One region of the Streptomyces sp. NPDC097617 genome, then DNA from elsewhere that is predicted to be linked to it. Evidence: riboswitches for the same ligand, from Rfam matches in the RefSeq annotation. Region 1 holds a riboswitch; each other region holds the start of a gene.

Evidence for each region. Region 1 has a riboswitch for cyclic di-AMP ahead of ACIQZO_RS35975 (transglycosylase family protein). Riboswitches for the same ligand answer to the same signal wherever they lie in the genome.
Region 2: linked by a shared signal. The riboswitch ahead of ACIQZO_RS24445 (M23 family metallopeptidase) and the one ahead of ACIQZO_RS35975 (transglycosylase family protein) in region 1 are both predicted to bind cyclic di-AMP.
Region 3: linked by a shared signal. The riboswitch ahead of ACIQZO_RS20345 (LysM peptidoglycan-binding domain-containing M23 family metallopeptidase) and the one ahead of ACIQZO_RS35975 (transglycosylase family protein) in region 1 are both predicted to bind cyclic di-AMP.

What each region holds. Positions count from the first base shown of each region.
Region 1 covers NZ_JBIWCL010000033.1:77,125-80,388, reverse strand. Annotated here, with positions in the region: gene ACIQZO_RS35985 (cytochrome P450) at 1-124, shown strand, start outside; gene ACIQZO_RS35980 (transglycosylase family protein) at 228-1,262, shown strand; cyclic di-AMP (ydaO/yuaA leader) riboswitch at 1,539-1,711, shown strand; gene ACIQZO_RS35975 (transglycosylase family protein) at 1,715-2,410, shown strand; gene eno (phosphopyruvate hydratase) at 2,696-3,264, shown strand, end outside.
Region 2 covers NZ_JBIWCL010000016.1:75,217-78,480, forward strand. Annotated here, with positions in the region: gene ACIQZO_RS24440 (GntR family transcriptional regulator) at 1-306, opposite strand, end outside; gene ACIQZO_RS24445 (M23 family metallopeptidase) at 509-1,312, opposite strand; cyclic di-AMP (ydaO/yuaA leader) riboswitch at 1,325-1,484, opposite strand; gene ACIQZO_RS24450 (M16 family metallopeptidase) at 1,702-3,069, opposite strand; gene ACIQZO_RS24455 (M16 family metallopeptidase) at 3,090-3,264, opposite strand, start outside.
Region 3 covers NZ_JBIWCL010000012.1:43,846-47,109, reverse strand. Annotated here, with positions in the region: gene ACIQZO_RS20355 (aspartate aminotransferase family protein) at 1-807, shown strand, start outside; gene ACIQZO_RS20350 (tyrosine-protein phosphatase) at 858-1,649, opposite strand; cyclic di-AMP (ydaO/yuaA leader) riboswitch at 1,965-2,138, shown strand; gene ACIQZO_RS20345 (LysM peptidoglycan-binding domain-containing M23 family metallopeptidase) at 2,143-3,105, shown strand.

The DNA of each region.
Region 1 (3,264 bases):
CCTGCTGACCCGCCTGCCCGATCTGGAACTCGCCGTTCCGACTCAAGACCTGCGCTGGCGTGGGGGGTTGATCATGCGAGGGCTTCGTACTCTTCCCGTTCGCTTCACGGCTCAAAACATTTGAGCGAGATCTGATTAAAAGTCAGATTCAGCTTGAACTTGTGACAATCGTTCGAAGGCCGCTAGGTTCTGCCGTTACCCCGCTGTTATGCGAAAGGTGAACCTACATGCGTTCCGGGAACGGCCGTCACAGACGCCCCCGCCAGGTCCCCGCGCTGGTCGTCACAGCCGGAGTCACTGGCTCCGCGCTGGCTCTGCCGCTGCTCGCGGCCACCAGCGCCACCGCCGCCGACACGTCCACGTGGGACAAGGTCGCCGAGTGCGAGAGCGGCGGCTCCTGGAGTGCCAACTTCGGCAGCGGAGCCTACGGCGGACTCCAGTTCACCCAGGAGGAGTGGCAGAGCGCCGGCGGTCTCGACTTCGCCGAGCGCCCCGACCTCGCGAGCCGGTCCCAGCAGATCGCGGTGGCCGAGCGGGTGCTGAACTCGACCGGACCGCAGGCGTGGCCGCTGTGCGCGGCCTCGGCCGGCCTGGACCGCCAGAGCCCCGCCGCACAGGTGGACCCCGGTCTGCCCGGCGGCCAGGGCCCCCTCCTCGCCTCGCCGTCCCGCCCGGACGATGCCGTTCCGTCCACCGCGGGCGAAAAGCCGTCCACCGACTACGGTTCGCCGACCCCGGTCCCGAGCCCGTTCGGCACCCCCTTCCTGATCCCCGACGCCCCGTCCGTCGGACTGCCCGTCATGCCCGCGCCGGACGTCCCGACGACGCCTCCGGTCGACCCGACGGCGCCGACCCTGCCGGGAGACCCGAGCACCACGCCGGCCCCGGTCGACCCGACGGCTCCCACGCTGCCGGTGGACCCGACCGCGCCGACCACGCCCGGACTGCCCCCGGTCGACCCGACGGCGCCCGTGACCCCCGGGACCCCCGGTACTCCGGAGACGACGGGGACCCTGGGTGCCACTCCCGCCGAGGGCGGCGGCAAGCACCGCGGTGCTCCGGCGGCCGAACCGTCGGGGCCCTCTGATGTCCCGTCGAACCTCACGTACACCGTTCGGGCGGGCGACAGCCTGGCGACCATCGCGGTCGCCAAGGGCGTGAAGGGCGGCTGGAACGGTCTCTACGAGGCCAACGAGCAGGTCATCGGCGAGGACGCCGATCTGATCAAGCCCGGTCAAAACCTGGATCTAACAGCAGAATAAGGACAGTTGAGATACCCGGTAAGAGTTGAATGTCGCTTTTCGGCAAGTGAGACATGCGTCTCTTCCGGTCAACTGGCGTGTCCCGCCCCGGGGCTTCCGCAAACCCTGTCCTCACCTGCGCAAACACCCCTGCGGGGAGCGCAAGTAGGGGCCGTTTCTCCCCGATGTTGCTCGTTGAACATCGGGGAGAGACCTGTCTACCTTCTGAATCGCTCGCCACCGCGGGCTCCTTCGACCGCATCGCCGAATCCTGCCGGCGGACGGGGGGAACAGTCGTCGCGTCAAGCGCCGAAGGCAGGAGCGGGGGAACCAAGGTAGGTGCCGGGAGCGGCCGTTGAGAGACGGTCACGCCACCGGCTTGGGGTTAAGACGTGCGCTAGGTCGCACGACCGGGCAACTCACTCGCCCGAACCCGACAGCTCACCTCGTAGGCGTCGGTGAGGAGAAACTCCATGCTGCTTTCCGGCAAGGGCAAGCACCGTCGCGGTTCCAAGGCTGTCCGCATCGTCACGCTCGCCGGTGTCGCCGGTGTGGCCGTGGCCGCCCCGCTGATGGCCGTGGGCTCCGCCAGCGCCGCCACCGCTTCCGAGTGGGACAAGGTCGCGCAGTGCGAGTCCGGTGGCAACTGGGCCATCAACACGGGCAACGGCTACTACGGCGGCCTGCAGTTCTCGCCCTCCACGTGGTCCGGCTACGGCGGCAAGTCGTACGCCCCGCAGGCCAACCAGGCCACCAAGGCGCAGCAGATAGCCGTCGCGGAGAAGGTCCTCAAGAGCCAGGGCAAGGGCGCCTGGCCGTCCTGCGGCAAGGGCCTGTCGGGCTCCTCCTACAACGGCGGCGGCTCCGAGACCCCGGCTCAGAACAAGCCGCAGTCGAAGCCGAAGACCGAGACGAAGAAGACCGAGACCAAGGTCGCGCCGAAGACCAAGCGCGCCGAGGCTCCGGTCACCCGCTCCGAGCGCACCGAGGCTCCGACCGCCCCGAAGACCGGCAACGGCTCGTACGAGGTCAAGCCGGGCGACACCCTGGGCACCATCGCCGAGGCCAACGGCGTCAAGGGCGGCTGGGAGAAGCTCTTCGAGCTGAACAAGGACATCGTCTCGGACGCCGACCTGATCTTCCCGGGTCAGAAGCTGAAGCTCAGCTGAACAGTGCGGCAAATGCCGCAAAACCCTGTGCGTGGCGTCGGCTGACGGCGTGCAGGATTTCACCGCCCGGTGCGTGCCCCACGCGCCGGGCGGTGCCGTGTCCGCCCCCTGAATGCCGGTGATCAAGGGACCTATGTCCCGGAAGAGGGGTATTCGGTCCCTTTTTCGTCCCAGGGTCCGGGCGGTCGGCCGGTCGAGTGCCCGGATCCGGTTAGGCTCTAGGCGGCAAGGCCATCCCACGGCCTGACACGCCACCGCACACCCAGCGTCACATCCCAGAAGGAGATGCTCGTGCCGTCCATCGACGTCGTCGTAGCCCGGGAAATCCTGGACTCCCGAGGCAACCCCACGGTCGAGGTCGAGGTGGGCCTCGACGATGGCAGCACCGGCCGTGCTGCCGTCCCGTCCGGCGCCTCCACCGGTGCATTCGAGGCCATCGAGCTCCGTGACGGTGACCCCGACCGTTACTTCGGCAAGGGTGTCGAGAAGGCCGTCCTCGCCGTCATCGAGCAGATCGGCCCGGAGCTCGTCGGCTACGACGCCACCGAGCAGCGGCTGATCGACCAGGCCATGTTCGACCTGGACGCCACCGACAACAAGGGCTCGCTCGGCGCCAACGCCATCCTCGGCGTGTCCCTGGCCGTCGCGCACGCCGCGTCCGAGGCCTCGGACCTCCCGCTCTTCCGCTACCTCGGCGGTCCGAACGCGCACCTGCTGCCCGTTCCGATGATGAACATCCTCAACGGTGGGTCGCACGCCGACTCCAACGTGGACATCCAGGAGTTCATGATCGCCCCCATCGGCGCGGAGTCCTTCTCCGAGGCGCTGCGCTGGGGTGCCGAGGTCTACCACAC
Region 2 (3,264 bases), on a different contig from region 1:
CTTGAGGTGCGCGTCGGTGCGCCGCCGGGCGGCTCTGGCGGCCGCCAGGGGCTCCAGCAGCATCCGCAGCTCCAGCAGGTCCGCGGCCTCCTGCCCGGTCGGCTCGGCCACACACGCCCCGGCATGGCGCCGCGTGGTCACGAAGCCCTCGGACTCCAGGGTCCGCAGGGCCTCGCGGACCGGGACGCGCGAGACCCCGTACCGGCGGGCCAGTACCTCCTCGGTCAGCCGGGCGCCCGGCTCGAACGCTCCGGAGACGATGTCGTCGCGGATTGCTGTGCATACCGCGTGCGCAGGAATACGCAAGACCGAACCTCCGCCTATTTCCGACTGCCAGCCTCATTGCACGCACATGCGCGTGCCGCGATTCTATTGCAACACACGATAATTTCCGAGAGCAGCCGAAAATGCGAAACATTTGCACAAGGGCGCAACACAAAGACCCCGGCTCGGGGAGCCGGGGTCTTCGGTGAAGCAGAAGGCGGAGCGGAAGCGCTGCGCCGCAGCGTCAGACTTCGACGCCGTGCGAGCGCAGGTACGCGAGCGGGTCGATGTCCGAGCCGTACTGCGAGCCGGTGCGGGCCTCGAAGTGCAGGTGCGGGCCGCTGGAGTTGCCGGTGGAGCCCGACAGCCCGATCTGCTGGCCGGCGGCAACCTGCTGGCCGACCGAGACGTTCAGCGAGGTCATGTGGCCGTACTGGGTGAACGTGCCGTCGTTGTGCTTGATGACGACGTTGTTTCCGTACGCGCCACCCCAGCCGGCCTCGACGACGGTGCCGACGCCGACGGCGTGGACCGAGGTACCGGAGGCGGCGTGGAAGTCGATGCCCGTGTGGCTGCCGGAGGACCACATGCCGCCGCCCGCGTGGTACTGCGTGCTGACGTACGAGCCGTCCACCGGGGCGACGAAGGTGTTGAGGCGCTTGCGCTCCTCCTCGCGGGCGGCGCGCTCGGCGGCCTCTCGCTCGGCCTTCGCCTTGACCTCGGCGAGGCGCTTGGCCTCCGAGGCCCGCTGCTTCGCATCGGCCTCGGCCTGCGCCTTGGCGGCGGCCTGCTCGGCGGCGCGGTGCTGGGCGTCGGCCTGGTCGGATATGTCGCCCGCGAGCTCATCGGCGACGACGACGGCACCGAGGCCGCTGTCCTGGCCGAGGTTGCTGCTGTGGTTGTCCGCGGCGAAGGCCGGGGCGGCGAGGGAGCCGACGACACCCGTGGTGGCGATCGCGGCGATACCGGCGTAACCGGCGGTCTTACGGCTCAGACGGCTGGAACCACGGTGCTTACCGGAACCAGCGGGACGACTGCCAAACGCCATGAAGGGTTTGATCCTTTCCTTCCTTCTCGCCTACCGGGTTAGCTGACGGGTTCGGAGCAGGAAGGTCTCCTACGGGCCTCCTCTTGCGAGGGGGTCCGATTCACCCCAGGGACTCATGTGGGTCCCCGGCTCCCCAGGCTCGCGCCTGACGGGGACTCGGCGATCGCTGCCCGGTGCCGCGGATGCGGCGGGCACAACTGACGGACAGCACGGACGACGCTAGGCGGATCATCAGTCAATCGCCAAACAGACACGGCTTTTTGTTGCGTACGCCACACCACATAAAAGCAACCTCACCACTAAACGGACAAAAGGGGTTCTGGTGAACAAGTCACCAGAACCCCTTGCCGAAATCTTCGGCCGGCCCTCAAGGAGCCGTTGCCCGAGCGTCAGTTGGAGACGACCGTGACCTCACCGATCCCCAGCGCCCGCACGGGCTCCTCGATGAGCGCCGCGTCGCCCACCAGGACGGTGACCAGCCGGTCCGCCGGGAAGGCCTTCACGACCGCCGAAGTGGCCTCCACCGTGCCGGTCTCGGCCAGCTGTGCGTACAACTGCGCCTGATAGTCGTCCGGCAGTTCCTGCTCGACCTGGTCGGCCAGGGTGCCCGCGACCGAGGCCGCCGTCTCGAACTTCAGCGGGGCCACGCCCACCAAGTTCTGCACGGCGACATCGCGTTCGGCGTCGGTAAGACCGCCCTCGGCGAGGGTGCGCAGCACCTTCCAGAGGTCCTCGAGCGCCGGTCCGGTGTTCGGGGTGTCCACCGAGCCGCTGATGGCCAGCATCGAGGCGCCCTTGCCGTCCTCGGTGGAGCGCAGCACCTGGCCGAAGGCGCGTACGCCGTAGGTGTACCCCTTCTCCTCGCGCAGCACCTTGTCCAGGCGGGAGGTCAGCGTGCCGCCCAGGCAGTACGTGCCGAGCACCTGGGCCGCCCACACCCGGTCGTGACGGTCCGCCCCGATCCGGCCGATGAGCAGCTGGGTCTGGACGGCGCCGGGCCGGTCCACGATGACCACGCGGCCGGTGTCGTCGGCGGTCACCGGCGGCACCGGCAGGGCCGCGGCGGTGTTGCCCGTCCAGGTGCCCAGGGTGTCCGCCAGCACGGCGTCCAGGTCGATGCCGGTCAGGTCGCCGACGACGACCGCGGTGGCCGTGGCGGGGCGTACATGGGCCTCGTAGAAGGCGCGTACGGAGGAGGAGTCGATCCGGGCGACCGTCTCCTCGGTGCCCTGGCGCGGCCGGGACATCCGCAGGGCGGCCGGGAAGAGCTCCTTGGAGAGCTGCTTGGCGGCGCGGCGCTGCGGGTTCGCCAGCTCGTGCGGGATCTCGTCGAGCCGGTTGCGCACCAGCCGGTCGATCTCGGCGTCGGCGAAGGCGGGAGCGCGCAGCGCCTCGGCGAGCAGGCCCAGCGCCTTGGGCAGCCGGGAGGCCGGGACCTCCAGGGAGACCCGGATGCCCGGGTGGTCGGCGTGCGCGTCGAGGGTGGCGCCGCAGCGCTCCAGCTCGGCCGCGAACTCCTCGGCGGAGTGCTTGTCGGTGCCCTCGGAGAGCGCCCGCGCCATGATGGTCGCCACGCCGTCCAGGCCCGCGGGCTCGGCGTCGAGCGGGGCGGCGAGGTTGACCTCGACCGCGACGACCTGCTGGCCCGGCCGGTGGCAGCGCAGCAGGGTCAGGCCGTTGGACAGCCGGCCGCGGTCGGGGGCCGGGAAGGCCCACGGCTGCGGCTCGCCGGCCTGCGGCTGCGGGTGGAAGGTCATCGTGACGGCTGCGGTGTCGCTCACTGCTCCGCCCCCTCGTTCTCGTCGGACTCGTCGGACTCGTCGGACTCGATCGGCTCGTAGACGAGCACCGCGCGGTTGTCCGGGCGCAGTCGGGCCGCGGCCACGGCCTGCACCTCTTCGGCGGTGATGTCCAGGACACGCTGGACGGCGGTCAGCGCCAGCTGCGGGTCG
Region 3 (3,264 bases), on a different contig from region 1:
AAGCGCGGGGACGTGGCCGCCTTCGTCGTCGAGCCGATCCAGGGCAAGGGGGTGCTGGCCGCCCCGCCCGGGTTCCTGCTCGCCGCGCAGGAGATGCTGCACCGGCGGGGGGCGCTGCTGATCGCCGACGAGGTGCAGACGGGCCTCGGACGTACCGGGGACTTCTACGCGTACCAGCACGAGCCGGGTGTGGAGCCGGACCTGGTGTGCGTGGCGAAGGCACTCTCGGGCGGCTACGTGCCGGTCGGCGCGACCCTGGGCAAGGACTGGATCTTCAAGAAGGTCTACTCGTCCATGGACCGGGTCCTCGTGCACTCGGCGAGCTTCGGCTCCAACGCCCAGGCGATGGCGGCGGGCCTCGCGGTGCTGTCCGTCATGGAGGACGAGGAGGTCGTCGCGAACGCCCGGGCCATGGGCGATTTGCTGCGCGGCCGGCTCGCCGCGCTGGTGGACGAGTACGAGCTGCTGCACGAGGTGCGGGGGCGCGGACTGATGATCGGCATCGAGTTCGGCCGGCCGTCCTCGCTGGGCCTGCGCAGCCGGTGGACCATGCTCCAGGCGGCCCGCAAGGGGCTCTTCGCGCAGATGGTCGTGGTGCCGCTGCTCCAGAAGCACCGGATCCTCACCCAGGTCTCCGGGGATCACCTGGAGGTGATCAAGCTGATCCCGCCGCTGATCGTGGACGAGCGGGACGTGGACCGGTTCGTCGGAGCGTTCCGCGAGGTCATGGACGAGGCGCACGGTGGGTCCGGGCTGATCTGGGACTTCGGCAGGACGCTGGTGAAGCAGGCCGTCGCCACGCGCTGACGGCCCGCCGACCCCGGGGGGGAACCGGTCCGGAGCGGTTCCCCGCCGCGTCAGACCAGCAGCCGGTCCCGCAACCGGTCGAGGGTCTCGGGCCGCAGCCCGAGGCCGTCCGCCAGGTAGCGGTCCACGCCGCCCCAGATCTCGTCGATGGTGTCGAAGGCGGCCATCAGGTACTCGGCGCGGGCGTCGAAGAGCGGCGCGAGCAGCTCCATCACCTCGGGGGAGCGCTCGCCCGCCGACTCGCCGGTGCGGCGCACGCGGTAGCGGCGGTGCGGCGCGTTCGACTCCAGGTAGTCCGTCACGATCGCCTCGCGCTCGACGCCGAGCGCGAGCAGGGTGACGGCGATCGACAGGCCGGCCCGGTCCTTGCCGGCCGCGCAGTGCATGAGCGCGGGGACGCTGTCCTCGGCGAGGGCGTGCACGACCCGGCCGTGCTCGGCGGTGCGCTGCCGGATGATCGCGCGGTACGAGTTCGACATCCGGGCCGCCGCCTTTCCGTCGCCCAGGATCTCGCGCAGCTGGACGAGGTCGCCGTCGCGGACCAGCCGCCAGAACTCCCGACCGTCGGCCGGGTCCGAGAGCGGGATGTTGACGTTGCGGACGCCGGGCAGGTCGACGTCGGGACCCTCCAGCGCGTGGTCGGCGCCGTTGCGGAAGTCGAAGACGGTGTGGAGGCCGAGCGAGGAGAGGAACTCTGCGTCGCTTTCGGTGGCATGCGCGAGATGTCCGCTTCGGAACAGTCGTCCTGTCATGACCGTTCGGCCATTAGAAGTCGGCAATCCGCCTACATCGCGGAAATTGCGCACTCCGGTCAGCTCCGGCTCCTGTATCTGCTGGGTCAAAACAACTCCTCCGCCACGCCTGGGTCCTCTGTCCGAATTACACTACTTGGCGCCAACTTGCCATATCCGGACGAGAGATCGGGAACGTCCCCGTGAGCCAGATCATACGGTGACCGTGAGTGCCTGATCGCTAAAGCCGAATCGCCCGGTCGGAGCGGCTGTTGGCGGTCGGGAATGGACGGAGGGTGACCGGAATTCCATCGGTCTCTGATGCCTGTTATTCCGTCAGCGAATTCACGGCTTGTTCCGCGCGGCTGCCAGGGATTACCTTCGCGATCGATCCGGGCGGACCGCCAAATCCTGCCGCCTCCCGGAAACCGCATCCGACCTAATTTCGCGCGGCAGGAGCGGGGGAACCAGGTAAGCCGCCGGCCCGGAGATCCTTCTCCGGGACGGCTCGGGGTGAAGTCGTTCATGTCCCGTACATGTACGGCCGGACATCTCCAGTCCGAACCCGACAGCTCACCTCGCAGGCGCCGGAGAGGAATTCGTCATGCCTGCAAAGGGTAAGCACCGCCGTCCCAAGTCCCTCTCCCTTTCCCGCGGTTTCGCCGTCGCCGGAACCGGTGGCGCGGCCCTCGCGCTGCCGCTGATCGGCGCCGCCGGCGCCCACGCGGCCGGTGCTCCGGCTGTCGCTCCCGCCGTGGCCCCCGTCGTGGCCGCGCAGGTCCCGGTCGCGCTGCAGGCCACGCCCGCCGCCGCCGTGCAGGCCGCGCCGTCCGTCTACACGGTCGTGCCGGGCGACTACCTCTCCAAGATCGCCGCGGAGCGCCACCTGTCCGGCGGCTGGGAGCAGCTCTACGCCGACAACCGCGAGGCCGTCGGCGGCAACCCGTCGCTGATCCACCCGGGCCTGAAGCTGGACCTCGGCGGTGCGGGCGAGGCGTCCGAGGCGGAGGCCGCCCCCGAGGCCGATGCGAAGCCGGCCGCGCAGGCCGAGCCGAACCCGGCCCGCAAGCAGGCCGAGAAGCCCGCCCGGGCGCAGCGGGAAGCCCCCGCCGAGGCTCCGGCGGAAGCCCCCGCCGAGGCTCCGGCCGCGCCGCAGTCGGCCGCCGCCTTCGTGTCCCCGGTCAGCGGCGGGATCTCCACCCAGTACAAGGTCGCGGGCAGCATGTGGTCCTCCGGCTACCACACCGGCGTCGACTTCATCGCCGGCTCGGGCACCAGCGTCAAGGCGGTGGGCGCGGGCACCGTGGTCTCCGCAGGCTGGAGCGGCTCGTACGGCAACGAGGTCGTCATCCGCCACGCGGACGGCAAGTACTCCCAGTACGCCCACCTGTCCCAGCTCTCCGTCTCCTCCGGCCAGAGCGTCACCGCGGGCCAGAGCATCGGCCTCTCCGGATCCACCGGAAACTCGACCGGCCCGCACCTCCACTTCGAGATCCGCACGAGCCCGTCCTACGGTTCGGACATGGACCCGATCGCCTACCTCCGCTCGAAGGGTGCGAGCCTCTGACGGCACCCGCCGTCGGACCGCCGACACGCGTGAGGCCGGGACCCGAGGGGGTCCCGGCCTTACGCGTACTTATTCCTTATCCCCTGCGTGGTATAGATCACGGTCCGTCAACCCCTCATTACGTTGGCGTAGGTTGGTTACGGGAGTGAAGTATGGGTT